2 regions of the Streptomyces sp. NPDC007929 genome follow, and region 1 is predicted to be linked to the other one. Evidence: riboswitches for the same ligand, from Rfam matches in the RefSeq annotation. Region 1 holds a riboswitch; the other holds the start of a gene.

Region 1 (14,273 bases):
GGCTCGACCGTCACCACGGCCCGGGACCACTCGCGTGGTGCCCGTGCGCTGAAGCGGGCGGTGATCTCCGCGCTGCAGGCCAGCGCGATCGACGTGCGGGACCTGGAGAACGTGCCGCTGCCCGTGGCCCGGCAGCAGACCGCGCGGGGCAGCGCGGGCGGCATCATGATCCGTACCACACCCGGGGTGCCGGACTCCGTCGACATCATGTTCTTCGACGGGCAGGGTGCCGACCTCTCGCAGGGCAGCCAGCGAAAGCTGGACCGGGTGTTCGCGCGCCAGGAGTACCGCCGTGCCTTCCCCGGCGAGATCGGCGACCTGCACTTCCCGGCCAGTGTCTTCGACTCGTACACCGGGTCGCTGCTGCGCAACGTCGACACGACCGGGATCGCGGACTCGGGGCTGAAGGTCGTCGTGGACGCGTCCAACGGAAGCGCGGGACTGGTGCTGCCGAGCCTGCTCGGCAAGCTCGGCGTCGACTCGCTGACGATCAACCCCGGTCTCGACGAGTCCAGGCCGACCGAGACGGCCGACATGCGGCGGTCAGGGATGGTGCGGCTCGGGGAGATCGTGGCGTCCTCGGGAGCCGCGTTCGGTGTGCGGTTCGACCCTGTCGGTGAGCGGTTGTCGCTCGTCGACGAGAAGGGGCGGATCATCGAGGACGACCGGGCGCTGCTCGTGATGTTGGACCTCGTCGCCGCCGAGCGGCGCAGTGGCCGGGTCGCGCTGCCGGTGACCACGACCCGGATCGCCGAGCAGGTGGCGGCGTACCACGGGACGCAGGTCGAGTGGACGACCACCTCGCCCGACGACCTCACGCGTGTCGGTGGTGAGGAAGGGACGATCTTCGGCGGTGACGGCAAGGGCGGTTTCATCGTCCCCGAGTTCAGCAGCGTGTACGACGCCACCGCGGCCTTCGTCCGGCTCATCGGGCTGGTGGCGCGGACGCAGCTCACGCTCAGCCAGATCGACGCGCGCATTCCGCGGGCGCACGTCCTGAAGCGCGATCTGGCGACCCCGTGGGCCGTGAAGGGCCTGGTGATGCGGCGGGTCGTCGAAGCGGCCGGAGATCGCTTCGTGGACACCACGGACGGTGTGCGGGTGGTGGAGACCGACGGCCGCTGGGTGATGGTGCTGCCCGACCCGGCCGAGGCCGTCACCCATCTGTGGGCCGAGGGGCCGGACGACGCCTCGGCGCAGGCCCTGCTGGACGAGTGGTCGGCGGTCGTGGACAGCGCCGGCCGGTAGAACGGGCTGCACGCGTGCGTGCCGGACAAGTGTCCCCAACGGGGCCTGTCCGGCACGCCGGTGGGGCCGTTCGGAGGTAGCGCTCGCGACGTGCGACGATGTGCGGCATGCCGCAGCAACCCCCCATTCGGAGCACACCCACGCGGCCCCGGCGTCCGGATGCGTCCATGTCGTTGCTCACCAACGTCATGGACCACAGCCTCGACGACGGATACGCCGAGGCCGCCGAGCGCAAGAAGGCCGCGGGTGACAGCGGCATGCCGAAGACGCTCAGGGCGAAGCTGGGGCTCGCCGCCGGACTGGTGCTCGCGGCCCTGGTCGTGACCGTCGGAGCTGCGCAGGCGCGGGTTGCCGCCCCGGTCGTGGCCAAGGAACGGGAAGAGCTGGTCGACCGCATCGACCGGGAGACCGAGGCGGCGGACAAGCTGGAGGACTCCGTCGACGAGCTGCGCGAGGACGTGAGCGCGCGGCAGCGCGAGGCACTGAAGCACAGCGGTGGCAGCACGGAGTCCGATCTTGTGGGCCTCCTGTCCGGGGCGGTCGCGGTGCACGGCCCCGGTGTGAAGCTCGTGGTGAACGACGCCAAGGAAGCGGCCTCGGGCGGCGACGCCGACCCGCGTGAGACCTCCGGCTTCTCCGATACCGGCCGGGTGCGTGACCGGGACATGCAGCGCGTGGTCAACGGGTTGTGGGAGTCGGGCGCCGAGGCCGTCTCGATCAACGGGCAGCGGCTGACGGCACTGTCCGCGATCAGGGCGGCGGGGGACGCCATACTGGTCGACAACAAGCCGCTGGTGCCGCCGTACACGGTGCTGGCGGTGGGGGACGGGCAGCGGCTGAGCACGCGGTTCCAGAACAGCGCGGACGGGTTGTATCTGAACGCGCTGCAGGAGAGCTACGGCATCAGGACAGGCATCTCCGTGGAGGACGACCTCCGGCTGCCTGCCGCACCGAGTGTGACCGTACGTACAGCACAGCCGAGCACTGAGAAGAGCGAGAAGGGCACATCGTGATCGCCGTACTGGGCCTCGTCGTGGGAGTCGTGGCCGGCCTGTTGGTCCGGCCTGAGGTTCCGGCGGTGGTCGAGCCTTATCTGCCGATCGCCGTCGTGGCGGCGCTCGACGCCGTGTTCGGCGGTCTGCGGGCCATGCTCGACGGCATCTTCGACGACAAGGTCTTCGTGGTGTCGTTCCTGTCCAACGTGGTCGTGGCCGCGTTGATCGTGTTCCTCGGCGACAAGCTGGGAGTGGGCGCCCAGCTGTCCACCGGTGTGGTGGTCGTCCTCGGCATCCGGATCTTCTCCAACGCCGCGGCGATCCGCCGCCACGTGTTCCGGGCGTGAGGCCGATGAGCGACCACGACGAGAAGCCGGACAAGCCCGCCGAGGAGCGGGGCGCCGCCCGCGACGACAGCGCCGGGGCCGGGAACGGACTGCGCAAGGAACTGCCTCAGGAGGTCCCCGCGCAGGCGCACGCCGCCGAGGAGACTCCCGGGGAGCCGGAGCGCAGGCAGAGGGCGGAACCGCGGCAGGCGGCGGAACCGAAGGCGGAGCCCGAGCCGCGGCTGACCGGGCGGCAGCGGCTGGTGCAGGGCGTGTGGCCGCCGCGGGTCACCCGGGCACAACTCATCGTCGCGGTGCTGCTGTTCGGCCTCGGATTCGGCCTGGCCGTGCAGGTGGCCTCGAACAGTGACACCGACAGCGAGCTGCGTGGCGCACGTCAGGAAGATCTTGTTCGCATCCTCGATGAACTGGATGACCGTACTCAACGTCTTGAGGACGAGAAGCAGGGTCTCGAGAAGCAGCGCGACGAGCTGGAGAACAGCTCTGACCAGGCCGAGGAGGCCCGGAAGCAGACGATCGAGAAGGAGAGGCAACTCGGCATCCTCGCGGGCACGGTGGCCGCGCAGGGGCCCGGCATCACCATGACGATCCAGGACACGAAGGGGACGGTTGAGGCGGACATGCTGCTCGACGCGATCCAGGAGCTGCGCGCGGCGGGTGCGGAGGCGATCCAGGTCAACGGCGTGCGGGTGGTCGCGAGCACGTATCTCACGGACTCGGGCAAGGGCGTGGGCGTCGACGGGAACAAGATCAACGCTCCCTATCGTTTCAAGGTCATCGGCAAGTCGCAGGACCTCGAGCCGGCGCTCAACATCCCCGGAGGTGTGGTGCAGACTCTCGAGAAGGAACAGGCCACCGTCACGATCGAGCGGTCCACCGACATCGTCGTGGACGCCTTGCGAGCAGCGAAGCGGCCTGACTACGCTCGGTCGTCCTCGCAGTGAACCGGGGGTGCATGGGCGGCGTTCGGCGAGGGCATGAGGTTGCGGGGGGTCGGCGCACCGAATGGGCGGTGCGTGGTGGAAACTGTCTGGTGCAGACGGACGTTGTCAGGATGTCCGGGTCGGCCAGAGTGTTCAGTCAGGGTTCGTCCTGCCCCACGGGCGGGTCTGTTTCGGTCAAGGGGAATCGCCCGTGAAGTTGTTTGCGAAGTTGTTCGGCAAGAGCGCGCGAGAAGGCAGCGACAATGCGACCGCTCGCCATCGCGCACAGCCTGACGCGGAGGGCCAGCGGCCGCTGTTCCGGGACCAGGTCGGCGGCCCGGGCGGCGATGTTTCCGGTGGTCAGGGCGCGCCGTCGGTTGACCCTGCGCAGCCCGGCGGCATAGGTTTCGGGCAACCGTCAACCTCAGGTGCGGGTGGTGGGTTTTCCGACCCGTATGCGTCCAACGCCCCCGGTGGGCAGCCGCGGCAGGAGGATCCGATGTCGGCCCTGGTGTGTACGAGGTGCGGTAACCGCAATGCGGAGAACAGCCGCTTCTGCTCCAACTGCGGCGCGCCGCTGAGGGCGGGGGCGACGCCGGAGCGTCCGTCCGAGACGACCTCCACGATCTCCATCTCCGGTCTCGAGGCCTACGACAGCGAGACCACCGGCCAGACGCAGATGCCGACGCTGTCGCCCGAGGCGCAGGCCGCCGTCGACGCGCTGCCGCTGGGCTCCGCGCTCCTGGTCGTGCGCCGCGGGCCGAACTCGGGCAGCCGCTTCCTGCTGGACGGCGATCTGACCACGGCCGGCCGGCATCCGCAGAGCGACATCTTCCTGGACGACGTGACGGTGTCCCGGCGGCACGTGGAGTTCCGTCGTGGTCAGGACGGTTCGTTCACCGTGGCCGACGTGGGCAGCCTGAACGGCACCTATGTGAACCGGGAGCGGATCGACCAGGTCGCCCTGAACAACGGCGACGAGGTGCAGATCGGCAAGTACCGGCTGGTCTTCTACGCCAGCCAGCGCGGCTACTGACCGGGCTCGGTCCGGACAGGCCTCGGCAAAGGTCCATCCGTCAGGGAAGGTCCATGCTTCAAACACCGAGCGGCGGTGCCGGTCACGGCACCGCCGCCACGGACAGTGGGCTGATGAGCATCGGCACGGTGCTGAACGTGCTGCGCGACGAGTTTCCCGAAGTGACCATCTCCAAGATCCGTTTCCTGGAGTCGGAAGGGCTCATCGAGCCGCAGCGGACCCCGTCGGGGTATCGCAAGTTCAGTGCCCATGACGTAGAGCGCCTGGGCCATGTCCTGAGGATGCAGCGGGACCACTATCTGCCCCTGAAGGTGATCCGGGAGCAGCTGGAGGCTATGGAGCGCGGTGAGGCCGTGCAGCTGCCGGTCGTGGGGCGGCAACGGGACGGCGCGTCGGTTTCGGAGCTGCCCGAGGGACCCACGGCGGCCAGGATCGGGCGCGACGAGCTGCTCGCCGCCGTCGGCGTCGACGAGCAGGAGCTCAAGGAGTGGGAGTCCTACGGCCTCCTCACTCCACTGGAGGACGGGGCGTACGACGCCGAGGCGGTGACCGTCGCCCTGCTCGTCGTGGAACTCGGCCGGTTCGGCATCGAGCCGCGCCACCTGCGGGCCATGAAGGCCGCCGCGGAGCGGGAGGCCGGTCTCGTGGACCAGGTGGTGGCCCCGCTCAGGCGGCACCGCAACCCGCAGACCAGGGCTCATGCCGAGGCGCGCACCAAGGAGCTGGCGGGGCTCACGGTGAAGCTGCACGCCGCGCTGGTGCAGACGGCGCTCGGGGTACGGCTGCCCTGAGGGGCAGGCCGCCGGGGCCGGATCGGGCGCCTGATCCCGGCCCGACTACCCAAACGTCCCGAGCACGGCCTAGGGTTGCTGTGTGAACGAGCTCGATGTCGTAGGTGTCCGGGTCGAAATGCCCTCCAACCAACCGATCGTGCTGCTGCGTGAAGTGGGAGGCGACCGCTACCTCCCCATCTGGATCGGACCGGGGGAGGCGACGGCGATCGCCTTCGCCCAGCAGGGGATGGCTCCCGCGCGGCCGCTGACACACGACCTGTTCAAGGACGTGCTGGAAGCCGTCGGCCAGGAGCTCACGGAAGTGCGCATCACGGACCTGCGTGAGGGCGTCTTCTACGCGGAGCTGGTCTTCGCCAGCGGCGTCGAGGTGAGCGCCCGCCCGTCCGACGCCATAGCGCTCGCGCTGCGCACCGGGACGCCCATCTACGGCAGTGACACGGTGCTCGACGACGCCGGAATCGCGATCCCGGACGAGCAGGAGGACGAGGTGGAGAAGTTCCGCGAGTTCCTCGACCAGATCTCTCCGGAGGACTTCGGCACCAGCAGTCAGTGAGCTCCCCGGGGGAGCGGTCGGAACAGTCGTGTGGGCGGCCCGGCGGACGATGTGGTCCGTGTCGGGGCCGCCCGACTGTGTGTGAGGGACGAAATGCCCGCATGTGCCGGTGGCGTATGAGAGCGTCGTACCGGCTCGTGCCGGACACATTCGGCTAGCCTTTCCCCGCGGTGGGGCACGGGAAACCACTCTCAGGGTGATTATCACTCGGCGTGGCGAGTGTGGCGATCGTTGACGCACCCCTGGTGACTGCCTACCGTCGAGAAGGCAGGTCAAGGACGGAGGTCGGCGTGAGAAGCAGCGGCGACGGTACGGCTGGGGGCGGGCCCGAGCGCAGTCTCAGGGCGAGCGGTCCGTACCCTCCCCCCAGCTCACGGCCCTTCGCGGGCGGGGGACGCCCCCAGCCCGGTGGTGCGGCCGATCATGCTCCGCAGCGACCGACAGCGGTGCCGAGCAGCGGGGGGACGACGTCCATGGCGTCCGAGCAGATCGGTTATCGCGGCCCCACGGCCTGCGCCGCCGCCGGTATCACCTACCGGCAGTTGGACTACTGGGCCCGCACGGGGCTCGTCGAGCCGAGCGTGCGCCCCGCCTACGGGTCGGGGACGCAGCGGCTGTACAGCTTCCGGGACGTCGTCGTCCTGAAGATCGTCAAGCGGTTCCTCGACACCGGGGTGTCGCTGCAGAACATCCGCACGGCCGTCCAGCACCTCAGGGAACGCGGTTTCAGTGATCTGGAGCGCATGACGCTGATGAGCGACGGCGCGACGGTGTACGAGTGCACCTCGCCCGATGAGGTCCATGCCCTGCTCCAGGGCGGCCAGGGGGTGTTCGGGATCGCCGTGGGCGTGGTGTGGCGCGATGTCGAGAGTGCCCTGTCCCAGCTGCACGGTGAGCGCATCGACACCGGCGAGACGCTGGTGGGGCCCAACCCGGCGGACGAGCTGGCCCGTCGGCGGAACCGGGCCGTCTGAGCCGTTCGGGCGGCGGGGATGGGTGCGGACGCAGGAGAAGGGACGTTTCCGCGCCCGGGTGCAAGCGGTTTCCCCTGGGGCGCTACGGGACTCCGCAGCGGATGCCGGTGGGGCGCCTAGAGATGCTCCAGAGCCTCCAGACGGGGCCTTCGGGGCTGCCGCGCGGGGCGTTGTCAGTGGCGTAGGGCAGCATCGGAGTTGTGAGAACCGCGCCCACGATCCTCCATCTCGACATGGATGCCTTCTACGCTTCGGTGGAGCAGGCGTCCAAGCCGAGTCTGCGCGGGAAGGCCGTGGTCGTGGGCGGGCTCGGGCCGCGCGGTGTGGTGGCGACCGCGTCGTACGAGGCGCGGGTGTTCGGGGTGCATTCGGCGATGCCCATGGGACAGGCCCGGCGGCTCGCGCCCAACGCGGCGTATCTCGTGCCGCGCTTCACGCTCTACAAGCAGATCAGCGAGCGGGTGATGGAGCTGCTGCGTGCGCTGTCGCCGCTGGTGGAGCCGCTGAGTCTGGATGAGGCGTTCGTGGACCTGGAGGCCGGGGGAGTGGCCTGGGACGAGCCGTCGGCGCGGCTGGCCGGGGTCAAGCTGCGCGCGGACATACGGGCCGTCACGGGGCTCACGGGGTCGGTGGGGCTCGCCGCCTCCAAGATGCTCGCGAAGATCGCCTCGGAGGAGGCCAAGCCCGACGGGCTGGTGGTCATCGAGCCGGGCACCGAGCGGGCGATGCTCGGGCCGATGCCGGTGCGGACCCTGCCCGGGGTGGGGCCGGCGACGGGGGACCATCTGAGACGGGCCGGGATCACCACGGTCGAGGAGATCGTCGAGGCGGGTGAGGACGAGCTGGTCCGGCTGCTGGGGAAGGCGCACGGGCACGGTCTGTACGCCATGGCGCTGGCGCGCGACGACCGGCCGGTGGTGGCGGAGCGCGAGACGAAATCGGTGTCGGTCGAGGACACCTACGACGTCGACATCCATGACCGGACACGGGTCGGGCTGGAGGTGCAGCGGCTCGCCGAGCGGTGTGTGCGCAGGCTGCGCGGTGCCGGGCTGTCGGGGCGGACGATCATCTTGAAGGTGCGGCGTTACGACTTCTCGACGCTGACCCGGTCCGAGACGCTGCGCGGGCCCACGGACGATCCCGCGGTGATCCGCGAGGCGGCGGCCAGACTGCTGGACTCGGTCGACACGACCGGTGGGGTGCGGCTCCTGGGGGTGGGGGTCAGCGGCCTCGCCGACTACACCCAGGAGGACCTCTTCGCCCAGGCGGCGGGGGAGCGGGAGGTCGCTGAGGTGCCGGTCGAGGAGCGCACCGTGGCGGCGCCCGAGGAGCAGCCGTCGCTCGCCGAGCGGCGGTGGCCCGCCGGGCATGACGTGCGGCACGCGGAGTTCGGCCACGGGTGGGTGCAGGGCAGTGGCCTGGGGCGGGTCACCGTACGGTTCGAGACACCCGACTCCGAGCCCGGGCGGGTGCGGACGTTCCGGGTGGACGATCCGGACCTGGAGGCGGCGGATCCGTTGCCATTGGTGTTACGGGGGCCGGACGGGGGAGACGGTGGGCCCGGGGCGGTGTCTCAGGCCGTCTCGTCGGTGCCCGCGAGCTTGCCGAAATCATGGTCCGGCAGCGGAGGCGGGGCGGCGACGTCGAGACCGTAGTGGTGGTAGAGCTGCAGTTCCTGCTCGGGGGAGAGGTGGCGGCCGACGCCGAAGTCGGGGGCGTCCTTGATCAGGGCGCGCTCGAAGGGGACGTGGAGGGCGCCCTCGATCAGTTCGCTGGGCTCCAGGGGGACGAAGGCGTCCCTGCTGAACAGGCCGGTCCGTATGGCCGCCCACTCCGGTTCGCCGGTGGCGTCGTCCAGGTAGACCTCGTCGATCGTGCCGATCCTGGTCCCGTTGCGGTCGAACGCCTTGCGGCCGATCAGGTTGCGCGGATCGATATCGGTTCGCACGGGCCCTCCACATGGTCGCACCTCATCCGTAAACACTACAAAACGGTACAAGCGGGGATGCGGCCACTCGAAGGTTCGTGCGTTGACCTCGCTGGTACGCTGGCAGCGGCTGTTGACCCCGCGCGGGAGAGTCCTCCAGACGTCATCGGAGGCGCCGAAGGAGCAAATCCTCCCCGGAATCTCTCAGGCTCACGTACCGCGCGGACGAGGTCACTCTGGAAAGCAGGGCGGGTGTCGACGGCTTCCGCTCTCACCGACGGTGAAAGCCGGAGGCCTTCGGGCGATCCGGTGAAGCTCTCAGGTTGAGATGACAGAGGGGGAGGCCGTCCGGGTACCCGTGCCGTGGTGCCCCTCGAAGGTCGTGACGACCAGGAGGCCTCCGTAATGACCGCCCACCGCATGCCGCTCTCCGAGCTCGAAGAGGCAGTCCCCTTCGAGCAGCGCCACATCGGCCCCGACCACGAGGCCTGCGCCAAGATGCTCGCCCACGTCGGCTACGGCTCGCTCGACGAGCTCACGGCCCGCGCGGTCCCGGCCGTGATCAAGAGCGCCGAGGCACTGGATCTCCCGGGCGCCCGCAGCGAGGCCGAGGTGATCGCAGAGCTCCGCTCCCTCGCCGACCGCAACCAGGTCCTCGGCTCCATGATCGGCCTCGGCTACTACGGAACCTTCACGCCGCCGGTCATCATGCGCAACGTCATGGAGAACCCGTCCTGGTACACGGCCTACACGCCGTACCAGCCGGAGATCTCGCAGGGCCGGCTGGAGGCGCTGCTGAACTTCCAGACCATGGTCGCCGACCTGACCGGACTGCCGACCTCGGGCGCCTCCCTGCTCGACGAGGGCACCGCGGCCGCCGAGGCCATGGCGCTGTCACGGCGCCTGGGCAAGAACAAGAAGGGCCTGTTCCTGGTCGACGCGGACACGCTGCCGCAGACCATCGCCGTGATCCAGACCCGCGCCGAGCCGACCGGTGTCGAGGTCGTCGTCGCCGACCTCAGCGAGGGCATCCCCGCCGAGATCGCCGAGCGCGAGATCAACGGCGTGCTGCTCCAGTACCCGGGCGCCTCCGGTGCCGTACGGGACATCAAGCCGGTCATCGACCGGGCGCACGAACTCGGGGCGCTCGTCACCGTCGCCGCCGACCTGCTCGCGCTGACGCTGCTGAAGTCGCCCGGTGAGCTCGGCGCGGACATCGCCGTCGGCACGACGCAGCGCTTCGGCGTCCCCATGGGCTTCGGCGGACCGCACGCCGGCTACATGGCGGTCCAGGACAAGATGGCGCGCAGCCTGCCCGGGCGGCTGGTCGGCGTGTCCGTGGACGCCGACGGCAACAAGGCCTACCGGCTGGCGCTGCAGACACGCGAGCAGCACATCCGCCGTGAGAAGGCCACCAGCAACATCTGCACCGCGCAGGTGCTGCTCGCCGTGATGGCCGGCATGTACGCCGTCTACCACGGCCCGGAGGGCCTGAAGGGCATCGCGCGGCGCACCCACCGCTACGCCACGGTGCTGGCCGCCGGGCTCACGGCCGGCGGCGTCGAGGTCGTGCACGGGGCGTACTTCGACACCCTGACCGCGCGGGTCGAGGGCCGGGCCGCCGAGGTCGTGGCCGCCGCCCGCGAGAACGGGGTCAACCTGCGGCACATCGACGCCGATCACGTCTCCATCGCCTGCGACGAGACCACCACGCGCGCCCAGCTGCGCGCCGTATGGGCCGCCTTCGGTGTCGAAGGTGTCGTCGAGGCACTGGACGCGGCGACCGAGGACGGGCTTCCGGCCGCGCTGCTGCGGACCGACGACTACCTGACGCACCCCGTCTTCCACCAGCACCGCTCCGAGACCGCCATGCTGCGCTACCTGCGCAAGCTGGCCGACCGCGACTACGCGCTCGACCGGGGCATGATCCCGCTGGGCTCCTGCACCATGAAGCTCAACGCGACCACCGAGATGGAGCCGGTCACCTGGCCCGAGTTCGGGCAGCTGCACCCCTTCGCGCCCGCCGAGCAGGCCGCCGGCTACCTCACCCTCATCCACGAGCTGGAGGACCGGCTCGCCGAGGTGACCGGCTACGACAAGGTCTCCCTCCAGCCGAACGCGGGGTCGCAGGGCGAGCTGGCCGGTCTGCTCGCCGTCCGCGGGTACCACCGGGCCAACGGGGACGAGCAGCGCACCGTCTGCCTGATCCCGTCGTCCGCGCACGGCACCAACGCCGCCAGCGCGGTGATGGCCGGCATGAAGGTCGTCGTCGTGAAGACCGCCGAGGACGGCGAGATCGACGTCGAGGACCTGCGGGCCAAGATCGAGCAGTACCGCGACCAGCTGGCCGTGCTCATGATCACGTACCCGTCCACGCACGGAGTGTTCGAGGAGCACGTCGCCGACATCTGCGCGCAGGTGCACGAGGCGGGCGGGCAGGTCTACGTCGACGGGGCCAACCTCAACGCGCTCGTCGGGCTCGCCAAGCCGGGGCACTTCGGCGGCGACGTCTCGCACCTGAACCTGCACAAGACCTTCTGCATCCCGCACGGCGGCGGCGGTCCCGGCGTCGGCCCGGTCGCGGTGCGCGAGCACCTCGCCCCCTACCTGCCGAACCACCCGCTGCAGCCCGAGGCCGGCCCGAAGACGGGCGTCGGCCCCATCTCGGCGGCCCCCTGGGGCTCCGCCGGCATCCTGCCCATCTCGTGGTCGTACGTCCGGCTCATGGGCGGCGAGGGGCTGAAGCGGGCCACGCAGGTGGCCGTGCTGAGCGCCAATTACATCGCCAAGCGGCTGGAGCCGCACTACCCGGTGCTCTACACCGGCCCCGGCGGGCTCGTCGCGCACGAGTGCATCATCGACCTGCGGCCGCTGACCAAGGCGACCGGTGTGAGCGTCGACGACGTCGCCAAGCGGCTGATCGACTACGGCTTCCACGCGCCGACCATGTCGTTCCCGGTCGCCGGGACGCTGATGATCGAGCCGACCGAGTCGGAGGACCTGGCGGAGCTGGACCGCTTCTGCGAGGCGATGATCGCCATCCGCGCGGAGATCGAGAAGGTCGGCTCCGGCGAGTGGCCCGCGGACGACAACCCGCTGCACGGCGCCCCGCACACCGCCGGCGCGCTCGCCGGGGAGTGGGAGCACGCCTACAGCCGTGAGGAGGCCGTCTTCCCGGCCGGAGTGTCGACCGCGGACAAGTACTGGCCTCCGGTGCGCCGCATCGACCAGGCCTTCGGCGACCGGAACCTCGTCTGCTCCTGCCCGCCGCTGGACGCGTACGAGGACTGACGGCCGGCCGGTCACAGGGAGGGGCTCCGCGGTGCGGGGCCCCTCTCGCTGTTTCCGGCGCGTCACGCGGTGGCGAGTGACACCTCGGTCGCCTTGATCAGGGCCACGACGGGGATCCCGGGTGACAGGGCCAGGTCGTCCGCCGCGTCCCTGGTGATCGCGGCGGTCAGTTCGCCACCCGCGACCGCGACGCGGACCGACGCCATCGCGTCGCCGGCCGCGATGTCGGTGACCGTGCCGGGGAGCTGGTTGCGGATCGACAGGCCCTCGATCGGCGCCGTGGCCAGGGAGACCTCCGTCGACTTCATCAAGGCCCGCACGGGGGCGCCCGGGGCGAGACGGAGTTCTTGCACGGCCTCGTGGGTGATCGCCGCGGTGAGGTCCTGGCCGCCGGTGAGGCGGACCCTGACCGTCGCCATGGCCTCGCCCGGCGTGACGGCGCTGACGGTGCCCGGGAGCTGGTTGCGGATGCTCAGGCTCATGGCTGCACGGTAGACCGGCGGGGACGCGGTGCCGGGTAGGTGCGTGTCCGCGTCGCCCTGTGATGGGGCCACGCTCCCGCTGTCCCACGAGGGACTTCAGATGCGGTCGATATGGACGTTTGTCGACTTCACTCGGGCCGTCGCCTCCATGCCGACCTCCAGGCCCAGTTCCTCCACCGCCTCGCGGGTGAGCAGCGAGACGAGCCGGTGCGGGCCCGCCTGGATCTCGACCTGGGCGGCGACGTCGCCGAGTTTGATCGCGGTGACGATGCCGGGGAAGGCGTTGCGGGCCGACGTGTACGGGGTGTCCTCCTCGACGGTGCCGGACCGTGCGAGTTCGACCGAGAAGGCGGCCAGGTCACGCCCGTCGACGAGCCGTCGCCCGGCCTCGTCGCGGTGGGTCGTGATGCGGCCCGCGTCCGCCCAGCGGCGGGCGGTGTCCGGGCTCACGCCGAGCAGCCGTGCTGCCTGGCCGATCGTGTAGGACTGCATGCCGGTCACGATAGGGGCGGGGCGGGGGAACACCGGATGCGGGGTTGGCCGTTGGGTATGACGCGATATAGCGTTAGTGGTCGAGTGGGCGGGCCGGGCGGTGGGTCCGGGGGATCGGGGTGGAGTGATGGTGGCCGAGATCGCGCGGACCGGAGGATCGCCCGAGGTGAGGGCGTCGTACGCGGACCGGGACCGGGTCGTGGACGTGCTGCGCGTCGCCGCGGGTGAGGGGCGGCTCACCCTGGAGGAACTGGAAGAGCGTCTGGAGGCGGCGCTGTCCGCCCGCACGGTGGGGGAGCTGGCCGTGCTGACGGCGGATCTGCCCGCGGTCGCCGGTCAGGGGTCAGCCGAAGCCGAGGACGTCGTCCGGATCCGGCAGGAGGGGGCCTCGACCCGCCGGGGGGACGGCTGGGTGGTGCCGCGGCGGCTGGAGATCCGTTCGGCGTGGGGCGAGGTGACTCTCGACTTCACCGACGCGGTGATCACCCACGACACCCTGGACGTCGATCTGGATCTACGGGCAGGCGCCCTGAGGCTGCTGACCCGGCCGGGCGTCGTCGTCGACACCGGCGGACTGGCGCTGAACTACTCCGAGGTCAAGGCCCGCCGACCCGCCGACGCTCCCGTCCTGCTGCGCATACGGATCACGGGCGAGGTCCAGTACGGGCAGGTCGTGGTGCGGCCGCCGCGACGGGGGTTCGGCAGGAAGGGCGCGACGGCCTGACTCGGCGCACCTGCACCCTCGGTCGCCGCTCGCGGTCCGGATCCGCCTCGCACGGAACGTACTGCGGCCGGTCGCGTCATGGACGTGCGGCAGCAGCGCGGCCAGCGCGTGATGATCAGCGCAGCCGAGGTGAGCGGCTTCTTCGTGCCGTGCACGCGCCGGCCGGAAACGAGCGCCGGTTCCGGGAAGACGGGCAGGGCGACGCCGAGGTGGTGCCCGTCGACGTACTTCCGATGTGCGGCCCAGCGTGATTTCCGGCCATCCAGGGACGGGCCGATGAGCGTAAGCAGAGTGTGACGCAGTGGCCCGCGACTGTGGGGGTTGAGCGCGTCAATCTTCCGTCATGGCTGGTCGGCCGGGCGGACTCCAGGCATGAAAGCGCGTGATGAGAGCGCGTGGAGCGCCTCCGTCCTTGGGATGAGCGCTGTCGACCCGCGCTCTCCCGTGCGGACACCCTGTGTGATCGCGGGCGGATGGACTTCAAAAC
Region 2 (14,273 bases), on a different contig from region 1:
CAGCGGCAGACCCTCGAGGCCGAAGAACCCGTCCTGCACGGACGCGGAGATCGAGATCGCGAACAGCAGCAGGGGGAAGGCCAGGAACGTGTCCATGAGCCTGCTGATCACGCCGTCGATCCAGCCGCCGTAGTACCCGGCGACGACACCCAGCACGGTGCCGATGCACACGGACAGCAGCGTGGCGCCGCCCGCGACCAGGAGGGAGACCCAGGAGCCGTCGATGATGCGCGCGAGCATGTCGCGGCCGTACTGGGGGTCCACACCGAGCGGGTGGTCCCAACTCATGCCTCCCCAGCCGCCCTTGGGGGCGAGCAACGCGGGGTCGATGAGGTCCTGGTTGAACTTGTTGGGATCGAGGTCGAAGATCCACTGGATCGGCTTGGAGAACACCGCCATCAGCACGAGCAGGATGACGACGACGCCTCCCGCCATCGCCACCTTGTCCCGCTTGAAGCGCATCCAGGCGATCTGGGTGAGCGAACGCCCCTCGATCTGGCTCTTCTTGACCCCGGAGAGCACGGCCTCGGGCTGTGCTCCGGCTTCCGCCCCGGTGGTCTCGATGGGTGCGGTCACGGTGCGATTGACCCCTCTCGGGCCGGCGATCGCCGAGCCCCTGGCTGCCGCTGTAGCGGTTTTGTTTGTCTCGTACACAAGACCGACCCGGCCCGTGTCTTGCGGGGAGTCTTCAACGCTTTGGCGATCTGTTGCCAGACTTGGCGATGAAAGGATGCGTAAACGTGATGCTGTCTGGGGGGTTCCGTTATCCGGACAGCGGGTAGCGGGGGCCGGACGCGCCAGGACAGGTGGATTTTAGGACAGACTGGCGCTTTTCTCCCCTATCTACGCGCGGAGAGCTGAGCGGCCGTCGCGTTCGACGGGGGGTAGGAGAGGGGCTCCGAGGGTGACTTCGAGCCGGTCAGTACCGGCCCTGCGCGGGAGGGTATCCGTAGCCGGAGACCGGGGCCTGCACGGGGGCGGTGGCGTGGGCCTCGCGGTCGTAGAACGGACGGGCCTTCGCCCGCAGCCACATGGCCACGGGGTCGTGCTCGTCGGACAGGGCGACCGTCGACACGGGCAGCCCGTCCGGTACGGCGCCGAGGGACTGCTGCATCATCGCGCGCACGGAGTCCACGGCCGGCGGCGAAGTGTCGTACACATCCAGTCCGATGGCGAGGTACGGCGCCCCGAGCGCGGGCTGCACCCAGGCCCGGCGCAGCGAGCGGACGGCCGGGGTGCGGTGGGCGTTCTGCGCGAGCAGGGCGTAGAACTGCGGGACCTCGATGGCGGGTTCGGACAGCCGCAGCGGGCCGGCGGGCTGGCGGTCCAGGCCGGTGGCGATTCTGCGCAGGTCGAGCCAGGGGATGCCGACGCCGCCGCCGGGGGCGTGCGGGTTGAGCCAGAGGCCGAAGTGGTCGGGGTAGAGGGCCCGGGCGACGTCGACTCCGTCGACCACCTCGTAGGAGCGGTTCCAGCCACTGGCGGAGAGCTCCTGGGCGGAGGTCACGCACGGGGCGTAGCCGCAGCCGTCCACGTCCATGTTTCCGTACTGGGCGTCGGGGGATCCAGCCTGCCCGTGCCACAGCAGCATCCAGATCTGGCCGCTGTGCGGGGTCGCGAGCGCGCGCAGGAGTGCCTCGTAGGCGTCGTAGCGCCCGGGCGTGACCTGGCGCAGCATGTGCTCGACCTGTCCGGCCGCGGCCGTGCCGCTCGCGCTCACCTTTACCGCCCCTTCGTACACCGCCTCGACGGTGTCCTAGCTTAAGCCCGCAGGGGAGCCCGGGTATGGTGCCGTCGGGCGGGTGCGGGTCGTGTGTGGTTGATCGCGCCCACGCGGCGGAGCCGCACGACGATACAGCCCCGCGCCCCTGGGGTACTGCCCTACCGCTGGAAAAAGGGCCGGACCCTCTCCCGCATCCAGGCGCCCACCGGATCGTCCGTCACGTCCAGGAGCACCAGGTTGACCGGCCAGGGGGCCGGGGCCGCGGTCACGGCACGAGTGAGGGCGTCCAGGGGCAGGGCGCGCAGGTCGCCTTCCCACTGGGAGAGTTCGACGCCGACGAACATCACCGGGTCGGCGGTCTCGATCGCGGCCAGGCAGCGGCGGGCCGTGACGACGACGCCGGTCGCCTCGAACTCGGCGGAGGCGGCGGCCAGGAAGTCCACCGGGTCGTCCTGCCAGTCGGGCTCGAAGAGGCGGACCCGGCCGCCGCTCGCGGGACCGTCCAGCGGGGTCAGGCCGGCCCGGCACAGCTCGGCCACGGCGGGCGGCGGCAGCGGGATGCCCACCACACCACCGGGGTTGACGGCTATGCCGGCGTGCGGGGGCAGACCGCGGGCGAACTCCACGGCGGGCGCGATGGTGTACGACATGTGGGAGCCGACGACCTGGCGAAACTGCTCCTCGGAGCTGAACACCGGGACGAACGCCTGGCCGTCGATCTCGATGCCGGGCAGGTCGAGGGGGCCGCTGTGCGGGCCGCCGCCGCTGGGCAGCGGGACCCACACGAAGCTCCGGCCGAGCACCTCCACGATCCGCCCGCCGGCCGCCGGCCCGGCGCCGAGGGAGGCCGAGAGCACCTCCTCCAGCTCGTTGCCGGGCCAACCGCCGTGCGGGTGGGTCGGCGCGTGCGCCGGAAAGTCCGCGGAGAAGTCCGCCGGGATGTCCATCTGCCTACCGCCTGCCTGGAACCACTGCTGTGGCTCAAAAGGCTAACGGCTGACGGGCGCCCGGGGGCAGCGGGAACGGGGGCCGGGCGGACGGCGCGGGCTCAGCCGGTGAAGCCGATTCTGTGCAGGGTGTTCGCCGTGTCCCGGTCGGCGAGGACGGCCGAGCCGCAGCCGGCGGGGAGGTCGCCGCGCTCCACCGCGCGCAGCAGGCGGTTGCTCGCCGCGCGGTGGCGCAGGAACGCGTAGCGCGAGACGCCGCGGCCGCGGTCGCGCTGACCGGCCAGAGCCTGCTCGGGGGTGACGTCGAGGACGAGCAGATGGAGCGTGCCGCCCCGGCGGCGGGCCTCGCGGGCGAGCCAGCGGCGGACCCAGGCCTGGGTGCCGCAGTCGTGCACGACGACGCCCTCGCCGGAGCGCAGCGCGCGGCGCAACCCGGCGTAGTGGGCGAGTCGGACGAGGGGACGGTACAGGGCGTACGGCAGGGCGCGCGGCATGCGGCGCTCCCAGCGGTCGCGGGTGTCCTGGGAGTCGATGCGCCGGCCCGGCACGGTGCGCCGCATCAGCGTCGACTTGCCGCTGCCGGGCAGGCCGGTGACCACGACGAGGTCGCGGGGGCCGAACAGCAGCGCGTGCGGGCCGCCCCCGGGGCGGTCGCGCAGGTCGCGGACGACCGGCGCGGGCGCCGGGGCGCGAACCGCCCGGACCGGCGCGGCGGTCGGCTGCTCGGGCAGCGCGATGCCCGTCGTCGCGTACGCGGTGGTCCTGTTCACCGTGATCGTCCTCCCCTGGGGCCAGGTACGGAGTCCCATCCCCGCCGAGTGTAAAGAGAAGGTAATGCGGCAGGCCTCTCATTTACGTACTCGTCCTGCAACAGGGCTGCTACAGGTCGCCGTGTCCGGCGCGCGGGACTCCGTGCACTCCCTGTGAAGGTCCCCCTGCCGCGCCGGAAGGATGCGTGCAATGATGTGCGCGCCAACTGCATACCGGCCGTTTGAATCCGCGCGGGAGAGTCCCCAGCACCGCAAGAGCTGGGGCGCCGAAGGAGCAAGTCCCTCCCTTGAATCTCTCAGGCCCCGTTACCGCGCGGGCGAGGCACATCTGAAAAGCGAGTCACCGGCCACCGGTGGCTCCACCCAAGGTGCAAGCCGTGTCCCGTGTGGTCATGGCGAACCTCTCAGGTTCCGATGACAGATGGGGAGGACCGACCTCGCCCGTGTCATGCATCTGGGAGACGACCGACCGTGAGCAGTACAGGAGAACTCCGTCACACCGCGCTCGATGCCCTGCATCGTTCGCTCGGCGCGACGATGACCGACTTCGCCGGCTGGGACATGCCCCTGCGCTACGGCTCCGAGCGCGAAGAGCACCTCGCCGTGCGCACGAAGGCCGGCCTCTTCGACCTCTCCCACATGGGTGAGATCACCGTCACCGGGCCACAGGTCGCCGCCCTGCTGGACTTCGCCCTGGTGGGCAACATCGGCGGGGTGAAGCCGGGCCGGGCCCGCTACACCATGATCTGCCGGGCCGACGGCGGCATCCTGGACGACCTGATCGTCTACCGGCTGGGCGAGACCGACTACATGGTCGTCGCCAACGCCTCCAACGCCCAGGTGGTGCTGGACGCGCTGACCGAGCGCGCCGCCGGCTTCGACGCCGAGGTGCGCGACGACCGGGACGCCTACGCGCTGCTCGCCGTCCAGGGGCCCGAGTCGCCGGGGATCCTGAAGTCCCTGACCGACGCCGACCTCGACGGCCTGAAGTACTACGCCGGGCTGCCCAGCACGGTCGCGGGCGTCCCGGCCCTGATCGCCCGGACCGGCTACACCGGCGAGGACGGCTTCGAGCTGTTCGTGAAGCCCGAGCACGCGGTCGAGCTGTGGCAGGCCCTGACCAAGGCCGGTGAGGGCGCCGGTCTGGTCCCGTGCGGACTGTCCTGCCGCGACACGCTGCGCCTGGAGGCGGGCATGCCGCTGTACGGGCACGAGCTGTCGACCTCGCTCACGCCCTTCGACGCCGGCCTCGGCCGGGTGGTGAAGTTCGAGAAGGAGGGCGACTTCGTGGGCCGCGCGGCACTGCGTGAGGCCGCGGAGAACGCGAACCACGAGCCGCCGCGCGTCCTGGTCGGCCTGATCGCCGAGGGCCGCCGGGTCCCCCGCGCCGGGTACGCCGTCGTCGCCGAGGGCAAGGTGATCGGCGAGGTCACCTCCGGCGCCCCCTCCCCCACGCTGGGCAAGCCGATCGCGATGGCCTACGTCGACGCCGTGTACTCCACGCCGGGCACGGCCGGTGTCGGTGTGGACATCCGGGGCAGTCACGAGCCGTACGAGGTCGTGGCGCTGCCGTTCTACAAGCGCCAGAAGTAGACACTGGCCGAGGGCCCGCGGCAGCGACCCCGTGCCCGTCGCCCCAGCTCACCAGTAGTCCCCCTTCCACAGCACTCCCGCGCGTACAGGAGAATCCAGGCCATGAGCAACCCCAACGAGCTGCGCTACAGCAAGGAGCACGAGTGGCTGTCGGCCGCCGAGGACGGCGTCTCGACGGTCGGCATCACGGAGCACGCGGCCAACGCGCTCGGCGATGTCGTGTTCGTCGAGCTTCCCGCGGTCGGTGACTCGGTGTCCGCCGGCGAGACCTGCGGCGAGCTGGAGTCGACCAAGTCGGTGTCCGACCTGTACTCCCCGGTCTCCGGTGAGATCACCGAGGTCAACGAAGACGTCGTGAGCGACCCGTCGCTGGTGAACTCGGCCCCCTTCACGGGCGGCTGGCTGTTCAAGGTGCGGGTCACGGACGAGCCGGGCGACCTGCTCTCCGCCGACGAGTACACCGCGTTCTCCGCGGGCTGAGGAGTCGTATGTCCGTCCTGAACACACCCCTGCACGAGCTCGACCCGGCCGTCGCCGCCGCGGTCGACGCCGAGCTGCACCGCCAGCAGTCCACGCTGGAGATGATCGCCTCGGAGAACTTCGCTCCGGTCGCGGTCATGGAGGCGCAGGGCTCGGTCCTCACCAACAAGTACGCCGAGGGCTACCCCGGCCGCCGCTACTACGGCGGCTGTGAGCACGTCGACGTGATCGAGCAGATCGCGATCGACCGCGTCAAGGAGCTGTTCGGCGCCGAGCACGCCAACGTCCAGCCGCACTCGGGCGCCCAGGCCAACGCCGCCGCGATGTTCGCGCTGCTCAAGCCGGGCGACACCATCATGGGTCTGAACCTCGCGCACGGCGGGCACCTGACCCACGGCATGAAGATCAACTTCTCCGGCAAGCTCTACGACGTCGTCGCCTACCACGTGGGTGACGACGGCCGGGTCGACATGGCCGAGGTCGAGCGGCTCGCCAAGGAGTCCAAGCCGAAGCTGATCGTCGCCGGCTGGTCGGCCTACCCGCGGCAGCTGGACTTCGCCGCGTTCCGGCGGATCGCGGACGAGGTCGGCGCGTACCTGATGGTCGACATGGCGCACTTCGCCGGGCTCGTGGCGGCCGGGCTGCACCCCAACCCGGTGCCGCACGCGCACGTGGTCACCACCACGACCCACAAGACCCTCGGCGGTCCGCGCGGCGGTGTGATCCTCTCCACGGCCGAACTGGCCAAGAAGATCAACTCCGCTGTCTTCCCCGGTCAGCAGGGTGGCCCGCTGGAGCATGTGGTCGCCGCCAAGGCGGTCGCCTTCAAGGTCGCCGCCTCGCAGGACTTCGAGGAGCGCCAACGACGTACGCTGGACGGTGCCCGCATCCTGGCCGAGCGTCTGGTGAAGGACGACGTCCGGGCCGTGGGTGTGGACGTCCTGTCCGGCGGCACGGACGTGCACCTGGTCCTGGTCGACCTGCGCCATTCGGAGCTGGACGGACAGCAGGCCGAGGACCGCCTCCACGAGGTGGGCATCACGGTCAACCGGAACGCCATCCCGAACGACCCGCGTCCGCCGATGGTGACGTCCGGTCTGCGGATCGGCACCCCGGCGCTGGCGACCCGGGGCTTCGGGGCCGAGGACTTCGCGGAGGTCGCGGACGTCATCGCCGAGGCGCTGAAGCCGTCCTACGACGCGGAGGCCCTCAAGGCCCGGGTGAAGGCCCTGGCCGACAAGCACCCGCTGTACCCGGCTCTCAACACATAACGAAGAAACCTTTCGGGCGCCGCGCTCGCCGCCGGTGGACGCGGCGCCCACCCCCTCCGCACCACCCCCGCAGTCAGGAGTTCCCCGTGGCCATCTCGGTCTTCGACCTGTTCTCGATCGGCATCGGCCCGTCCAGTTCCCACACCGTCGGCCCGATGCGAGCGGCCGGTCTGTTCGTCCGGCGGCTGCGCAACGAGGAGCTCCTGGGGTCCGTCGCCTCGGTCCGCGCGGAGCTGTACGGCTCGCTGGGCGCGACCGGCCACGGTCACGGCACGCCCAAGGCGGTGCTGCTCGGCCTGGAGGGCGACTCACCGCGCACGGTGGACGTCGCGAGCGCGGACGACCGGGTCGAGGCGATCAGGACCGGCGGCCGGCTCAACCTGCTCGGCGAGCACGAGATCGCGTTCTCCTTCGACGACGACATGAAGCTGCACCGCCGCAAGGCCCTGCCCTACCACGCCAACGGCATGACCCTGTGGGCGTACGACGCCTCCGGCGCGGAGCTGCTCAGCAAGACGTACTACTCGGTCGGCGGCGGCTTCGTCGTCGACGAGGACGCGGTCGGGGCGGACCGCATCAAGCTCGACGACACCGTGCTGAAGTACCCCTTCCGCACCGGCGACGAGCTGCTGCGCCTGACCGAGGAGACGGGTCTGTCCATCTCCGCGCTGATGCTGGAGAACGAGCGGGCCTGGCGCACCGAGGACGAGATCCGCGCAGGCCTGCTGGAGATCTGGCAGGTGATGCGGGACTGCGTGGCGCGCGGACTGACCCAGGAGGGCATCCTGCCGGGCGGCCTCAAGGTGCGCCGCCGGGCCGCGAACACCGCGCGCAAGCTGCGCTCCGAGGGCGACCCGCTGGCCCTGTCCATGGAGTGGATCACCCTTTACGCCATGGCGGTCAACGAGGAGAACGCCGCTGGCGGCCGGGTCGTCACCGCCCCCACCAACGGCGCCGCCGGCATCATCCCGGCGGTCCTGCACTACTACGTCAACTTCGCGGCGGGCTCTGCCTCCGAAGAAGAAAAAGAGGAGGGCGTGGTCCGCTTCCTGCTCGCCGCGGGCGCGATCGGCATGCTGTTCAAGGAGAACGCCTCCATCTCCGGCGCCGAGGTCGGCTGCCAGGGCGAGGTCGGCTCCGCCTGCTCCATGGCCGCGGGCGCCCTGGCCGAGGTCCTCGGCGGCTCGCCCGAGCAGGTCGAGAACGCCGCCGAGATCGGCATGGAGCACAACCTCGGCCTGACCTGCGACCCGGTCGGCGGCCTGGTCCAGATCCCCTGCATCGAGCGCAACGGCATGGCCGCGGTCAAGGCCGTCACGGCCGCCCGCATGGCGATGCGCGGCGACGGCTCCCACAAGGTGTCCCTGGACAAGGTCATCAAGACGATGAAGGACACCGGCGCGGACATGTCGGTGAAGTACAAGGAGACGGCCCGGGGCGGGCTGGCGGTGAACATCATCGAGTGCTGAGCCCGGCCCGCGCCCCGGCCGGCTCCCCCGCCCGCTGAAGACCGACTCCCGAAAACCACCGGCGTTCACCACCGGCGTTCACCACCGCCGGGCCGCGAGCCTCCTCGCGCCCGGCGTACGGGCGTTCTCGCGGGGCATAACAACAACCCCTGACCCGAGGGAACGTCAGCCCCACCCGCACCAGAGGGAGCCCCCATGCTGCGCGGCATCGACGTGAGCGCCTACCAGTCCTCCTCCTACGGCACCGACGGCCTCTCCTTCGTCTTCGTCAAGGCGACGGAAGGCCGCTCCTACGTCAATCCGAAGCTCGCCGCGCAGACCGGAAGAGCCCGGGAGGCCGGGCTGGTCGTCGGCTTCTACCACTTCCTGTGGCCCGGCAACCTGAGCGCCCAGGCCGAGTACTTCGTCGGCAAGGCCCCCGACCGGGCGGGCGACGTCCTCGCCGTCGACTGGGAGAACACCAGCAACGGGACGCACGCGAGCAACGCGGAGAAGGACCTGTTCATCAGGAAGCTGAAGGACCTCCGGCCGAACAACCGGGTGGTGCTCTACTGCAACCGGAACTTCTGGCTCAACATCGACACCACGTCCTATGCGGGCGACGCCCTGTGGATCGCCGACTACGTCTCGGCGGGCAAGCCCCGTATCAAGGCCAGGTGGCGCTTCCACCAGTACACCGACGACCCGCTGGACAAGAACGTGGCCGACTTCGAGAGCAAGGCGTCGCTACGGAGATGGGCGCAGGACGCCTGACCTGACCACTGAACTCCGGTGTGCGCTGCGGGGACGCTTCCGCCAGGGCCATACGGTCGGGGTCGTCCGCGGGGAGCGGGCGGTCCAGGATGTCCTGGGCTTGGGCGGTGAGCCGCCGGGTCAGATGGCCGCCGATGATGCCGCCCCGATGATGCCGATCCTCATGGTGTGGCCGGGCTCCCGGGCACGGCGAGGGGCCCGGTCCGGGGATCCTGGACCGGGCCCCTTCACGCGCGGGCGAGCCGGAGGCCTACTTGTTCAGGTACGCCCAGAACTCGTCGAAGCTCAGCTTCTTGTCGCCGTCGAGGTCGCGGGTCTTGATGACGACCTCGGCGACCGACTCGGTGACGTTCCAGTCGCCCGACTTGGCCAGGGCGCTCTTGAACTCGGCAGCGGTGATGTACCCGTCACCGTCCGTATCGATCCGCTCGAACTGCTTGCGTGCTTCCTCGATGTCCGCCACCGATCCGCCCCTCATCTCGTGCTGTGCTTCCTGCCTGCGCAGGTCTGACGCAGGTCAGATTATCCGGCCGTGCGGGACCGCAGCGCGGCGACCACCCAGGCGAACTCCTCCTCGTGGGTCGGCTGGGGGTCGAGGCCGTTGACGATGGCCTGCAGTTCGCGGTAGCGGGCGATCCGGACGTTGAAGGCGGCCGTGAGGCGTTCGAGTACGGCCGCCCGGTCGGCGTCGCCGAGCAGGTCCCGCAGGACGTCGTCGGCCTCGGGTGCCGCGGGGTCGATGCCGCGCTCCCGCGCCTCGGCCGCGAGCGATACGAGCCGGCTCATGAACCACAGGGACGAACCGGCCGGGACGGCCGGCCCCCGGTCGGCCGCGTTGAACTCGATCATCCGCCGCATCTGCGCGCGGAAGCCGGGGTCCTGGATCAGCTCGGCGAGCTCCACCCAGGCGTCCACCTGCTCGGGTGTGGGATCCTCGGGCAGCTCGGCGGCCGCGAACCGCATCCTGCCGCGGATGTCCGGGTCCGCGGTGTCGATCCCCTCGAAGATCTCCGCCATGAAGTCCTCGACGACGCGCCGCCGTTCGGCCGCCGAGAGCCGTGCCAGTCTGTTCATGAGTGTCATCTCCTCCGCGTCGGAACCTCGCCTCGCCACCGTCGACAGCACCGCACGGGTCACCTTGAGCGCCCGGATCTGCGCGTCCAGCGCCACCACGTGCGCGGCCGCGACCTGCGCGACGGTCGTCTCACCGGCCAGGACCCGGTGGACGTCCGCGAGGCCGAGGCCCAGCTCGCGCAGGGTGCGGATCAGCTCCAGCCGTGCGACGGACGCGGCGTCGTAGAGCCGGTAGCCGCCCGCGGACCGGCCCACCGGGGGCAGGGCGCCCTCGTCGGACCAGTAGCGGATGGTGCGCACGGTGAGACCCGTCACCCGGGCCAGTTCGCCGATGGTGAGAAGTCCGGTGCGGTCGTCGATCATGCCTGCGAGTCTGGACCCTCCGGCCGGTGGAGACTCAAGGCGCGGCGCTCAGTGCCAGGGCTTGTAGTGAGGGTTGCTCTCGCACTCGCTCATGATCTCCGTCCTGGTCCGCCTGTCGACCGGGCAGACGCCGATGACGTACTGGCGGGCGATGCCGCCGGGGAAGGCGACCTCCTGCTGGTCTGCCCACTTGTGGGTGTCGCCGATGGTCCGGTTCACGTCGATGCCGCCGGGGGCGTCGACGTAGTAGTTGAAGGCGGACTTCCACTGCTTGAACAGGTCGTGGTCGTAGGTCGTCGACACGTACGGGGACGGCTGGTTGACCAGGACGTACTTCTCCAGGTCGTACTGACCGTTCACGACGTCCTTGGGATGGAAGCCCTCCTCGAAGACCACGGCCGGGCCGCGGCCGTCGGCGCGGTAGAGGGTGCCGCAGGTGGTGCGCCAGGACGGCTCGGGAGTGATGCGGCCGACGTCGACCCGGCGGTCGGCGGCGGCCTCGACCTTGTCGTCGAACTGGACGGGGCAGGCGGCCGGTGCGGGGGCGGCCACCCCGGCGGCAGCCGGAGCCTGGGTGGGTGCGGCGCCCGTGGTCGCGAGGACGGCGGCGAGGCTGAGCGCGGCGGCGGCGACCCGCCGCCGCAGACGAAGAGTGATCATGCACGGCACGATCCCGGGTCCGTCGCGGTGCGACCGGGACCCTCACTCGATCAGGGCGTGTCAACTGTCCCTCGGTGGACGGCAGATGACCGTCACCGGAAGACACCTGTGTGGCCGAGGGAGTAGCGGCCGGGCTGGGGGTAGACCGCGAGGCCGTGCGGGCCGCTGCCGACGGGGATCCGGGCGAGCTGGATGCCGGTGCGGGTGTCGACGGCGTACACCTCGGCGTCGTAGCGGCCGGACAGCCACAGCACCTTGCCGTCGGCGGAGACGCCGCCCATGTCGGGGCTGCCGCCGTCGGGCAGCTTCCACTTCTTCGTCAGCTTGCCCTGGGTGAAGTCGAAGACGGAGATGGTGCCCTCGCCGCGGTTGGTCACGTACATCTCGCGTGAGTCGCGGCCGACGTAGAGGCCGTGGCAGCCCTTGCCGGTGGGCAGCAGGGTGGGCTCGGCGAAGGTGTCGCCGTTCAGGACCCACATGCCGTGGGCCATCATGTCGGCGATGTAGAACCGCTTGCCGTCGGGTGAGATCTTCACGTCCTGTGGCATGGCGCCCTGGAACGGCAGCCGCTGCTGTGCGACGACCTCCATCTTCTCGGTGTCGACCTTGAGCAGTTCGCCGCTGAACTCGCAGGAGACGATGAAGTAGCGGCCGTCGAGGGAGAAGTCGGCGTGGTTGACGCCGTAGCAGGAGACCGGGACGGTCTTCTTCACCTTCATGGTGTGCGGGTCGCGGAAGACCAGCTCGCGGTCGAGGGAGGCCATGACCACCGCGTACCGGCCGTTGGGCGTGAAGTAGAGGTTGTACGGGTCGTGGACCTCGACCTCCTTGCCCGCCTTGCCGGTCTTCGGGTCGATCGGGGTGAGGGTGTGGCCGCGGTTGTTGTTGACCCAGAGCGTCTTCAGGTCCCAGGAGGGCACGACGTGCTGGGGCTGCCGGCCCACCCGGATCGTCTCGACGACCTCGTAGGTCTTGGGGTCGATGACGGTGACGGTGTCGGACTCGGTGTTGGGGACGTAGACCCGGGAAGGGAAGTCCTTGACCACAGGGGACAGTTTGTTCGGGCGGTCGGCGGCGTACACGTCCTCGGGGTCCAGGACGGGCGGCATGCCGGGCAGGCCCTTCACGGGCTTCTTCTCGGGCGGGGCGGGCACGGCGGCCTCGGTGCCGCGCGCTTCGGCGGCTCGTTCCCCGCTGCCGGTGCCGCAGGCGGAGAGGACGGCGAGGGCGGCACCCGCGACCAGGGCGCTCTTGACGAGATGGCGGTGCATTGCACCATTTAAGGGGCGTTCGGGAGGGAAACCGGTGATTCGCCCGTCCGGCGACCGGGTGAGGCACCGGGTGCCCTCAGCGCTCGGCGACGCGCATCTCGAACCAGGTCGTCTTGCCCCGGGGCAGCAGATCGACCCCCCAGCGGTCGGCGAGTTTGTCGACGAGGAACAGGCCCCGGCCGCTGATGTCCATCTCCTGGACCGGCATCAGGCAGGGCAGTCCGCGGGAGGGGTCGCGGACCTCGACGCGGATCCAGCCGCGGCGCCGGTGCAGGCGCAGCCCGAAGACCCGGGCGCCGGTGTGGCGTACGGCGTTGCCGACCAGTTCGGAGACGAGCAGGACCGCGTCCTCGGTGGTCTTGGGAGTGAGCCCCCAGTGGCGCAGGACCACGACCTGTGTGAGGCGTCGCGCGGTGGCCGCAGACTCGGGGCGGGACGGCAGTGGAACCTCTGCCTCCGTCGGGTTGCCGTACAACTCCAGCGCCTTCAGCGCGTGTTCGTCCTCGACGGTCGGCGACCAGCGCGCCGCGGCCGCATGTGCGTGTCCCCGCGGCTGTCCCATACCCTCCAGCCCCGCCATGCCCCCATCATGGCCGCCCGGGGCGCCCGGCGGGGCCGTTCCCGGGGAATACGCCCCGGGGAACGGCGGGTGAACCGGCGGGCGTCCGTCATATGCCAGCGGCATTTCAAAGCCGTCGGCACACCCTCCGACCTGCTGGAACGTGCCATTCCGGGGCAATGGGCGGACTCTGCCGTTCCGGCACGCTTAAGGCTGGCTTAAGGGTGCGATAAACCGCCCCTTCGAGGGACCCCGGGTCAGACACCGTGTCAATTGCAAGTCCCTGGAGGGATGTTCAGAGGAACTTCGCCTTGCCCGGGCCCTCCTCGACGAAGCTGCGCATCCCACGCTCGCGGTCCTCGGTGGCGAAGAGGCCCGCGAACCAGTTCCGTTCGACCGCGAGGCCCGTGTTGATGTCCGTCTCCAGGCCGGTGTCGATCGACTCCTTCGCGGCGCGCAGCGCGAGCGCCGGGCCCTGTGCGAGCTTCGCGGCCCAGGTGTGTGCCTGCGCGTACACCTCGTCGGCGGGGACGACCCGGTCCACCAGGCCGATCTCGCGGGCCTCGTCGGCCTTCACCATGCGGCCCGTGAAGATGAGGTCCTTGGCCTTGGAGGGGCCGACCAGACGGGCCAGGCGCTGGGTACCGCCGGCGCCGGGGATCAGACCGAGCAGGATCTCCGGCTGGCCGAGCTTGGCGTTCTCACCGGCGATGCGGAAGTCCGCGCACAGGGCGAGTTCACAGCCGCCGCCCAGCGCGTACCCGGTCACGGCCGCGACGACCGGCTTGGGGATCCGGGCCACCGCCGTGAACGCGTCCTGGAGGGCGCGGGCACGCAGGACCATCCCGGTGTGGTCCATCGCCTGCATCTCCTTGATGTCCGCACCGGCCGCGAACACCTTCTCGCCGCCGTAGAGCACCACGGCCCGGACGTCCTCGCGGCGCCCGGCCTCCTCGGCCAGTTCCTTCAGCCGGTCCTGCGTGGCGATGTCCAGCGCGTTCATGGGCGGGCGGTCGAGACGGATCGTGCCGACGCCTTCAGCGACTTCGAGAGAGACGGTCATGGCAGCAGGTTAACCACCCTTAACGCGGTTGAGGGCGGTGCGGTGGGTCACATCGGCCGGGGGTCCGGGGGGGCCGGGGGCGCCCCCTGGCGCGGTGGGTTGTATCGGAGACGCCGCAGGGCCCGGTGCGGTCGGTCGCACCGGGCCCTCGCGTCATGCCTGAACTATTACTTCTTCCACTTCTCCCACGACATGTTCCAGCCGTTCAGCCCGTTGTCCGGGTCGACGGTCCGGTCCTCGGAGTTCTTGACGACCACCACGTCGCCGACCATCGAGC

Evidence for each region. A riboswitch is a leader RNA that binds a small molecule or an ion and turns the genes downstream of it on or off. The one in region 1 is predicted to bind glycine.
Region 2: another riboswitch for glycine. It lies ahead of gcvT (glycine cleavage system aminomethyltransferase GcvT); the one in region 1 lies ahead of gcvP (aminomethyl-transferring glycine dehydrogenase).

What each region holds. Positions count from the first base shown of each region.
Region 1 is NZ_JBIBKD010000001.1:2,178-16,450, forward strand. Features, by position in the region: gene ACFZDE_RS00015 (sugar phosphate nucleotidyltransferase) at 1-1,248, shown strand, start outside; gene ACFZDE_RS00020 (DUF881 domain-containing protein) at 1,347-2,261, shown strand; gene ACFZDE_RS00025 (small basic family protein) at 2,258-2,590, shown strand; gene ACFZDE_RS00030 (DUF881 domain-containing protein) at 2,596-3,534, shown strand; gene ACFZDE_RS00035 (FHA domain-containing protein) at 3,596-4,549, shown strand; gene ACFZDE_RS00040 (MerR family transcriptional regulator) at 4,603-5,340, shown strand; gene ACFZDE_RS00045 (bifunctional nuclease family protein) at 5,423-5,896, shown strand; gene ACFZDE_RS00050 (MerR family transcriptional regulator) at 6,187-6,870, shown strand; gene ACFZDE_RS00055 (DNA polymerase IV) at 7,071-8,525, shown strand; gene ACFZDE_RS00060 (PRC-barrel domain-containing protein) at 8,444-8,818, opposite strand; glycine riboswitch at 8,932-9,027, shown strand; gene gcvP (aminomethyl-transferring glycine dehydrogenase) at 9,203-12,088, shown strand; gene ACFZDE_RS00070 (TOBE domain-containing protein) at 12,151-12,570, opposite strand; gene ACFZDE_RS00075 (TOBE domain-containing protein) at 12,667-13,062, opposite strand; gene ACFZDE_RS00080 (DUF1707 domain-containing protein) at 13,190-13,786, shown strand.
Region 2 is NZ_JBIBKD010000008.1:288,644-302,916, forward strand. Features, by position in the region: gene ACFZDE_RS27410 (ABC transporter permease subunit) at 1-576, opposite strand, end outside; gene ACFZDE_RS27415 (enhanced serine sensitivity protein SseB C-terminal domain-containing protein) at 920-1,720, opposite strand; gene ACFZDE_RS27420 (enhanced serine sensitivity protein SseB C-terminal domain-containing protein) at 1,882-2,670, opposite strand; gene ACFZDE_RS27425 (AAA family ATPase) at 2,772-3,440, opposite strand; glycine riboswitch at 3,663-3,762, shown strand; gene gcvT (glycine cleavage system aminomethyltransferase GcvT) at 3,912-5,033, shown strand; gene gcvH (glycine cleavage system protein GcvH) at 5,136-5,513, shown strand; gene glyA (serine hydroxymethyltransferase) at 5,522-6,784, shown strand; gene ACFZDE_RS27445 (L-serine ammonia-lyase) at 6,871-8,253, shown strand; gene ACFZDE_RS27450 (GH25 family lysozyme) at 8,449-9,006, shown strand; gene ACFZDE_RS27455 (EF-hand domain-containing protein) at 9,257-9,469, opposite strand; gene ACFZDE_RS27460 (MerR family transcriptional regulator) at 9,529-10,443, opposite strand; gene ACFZDE_RS27465 (ADP-ribosyltransferase) at 10,492-11,103, opposite strand; gene ACFZDE_RS27470 (YncE family protein) at 11,196-12,374, opposite strand; gene ACFZDE_RS27475 (ATP-binding protein) at 12,451-13,059, opposite strand; gene ACFZDE_RS27480 (enoyl-CoA hydratase-related protein) at 13,229-13,996, opposite strand; gene ACFZDE_RS27485 (Ig-like domain-containing protein) at 14,164-14,273, opposite strand, start outside.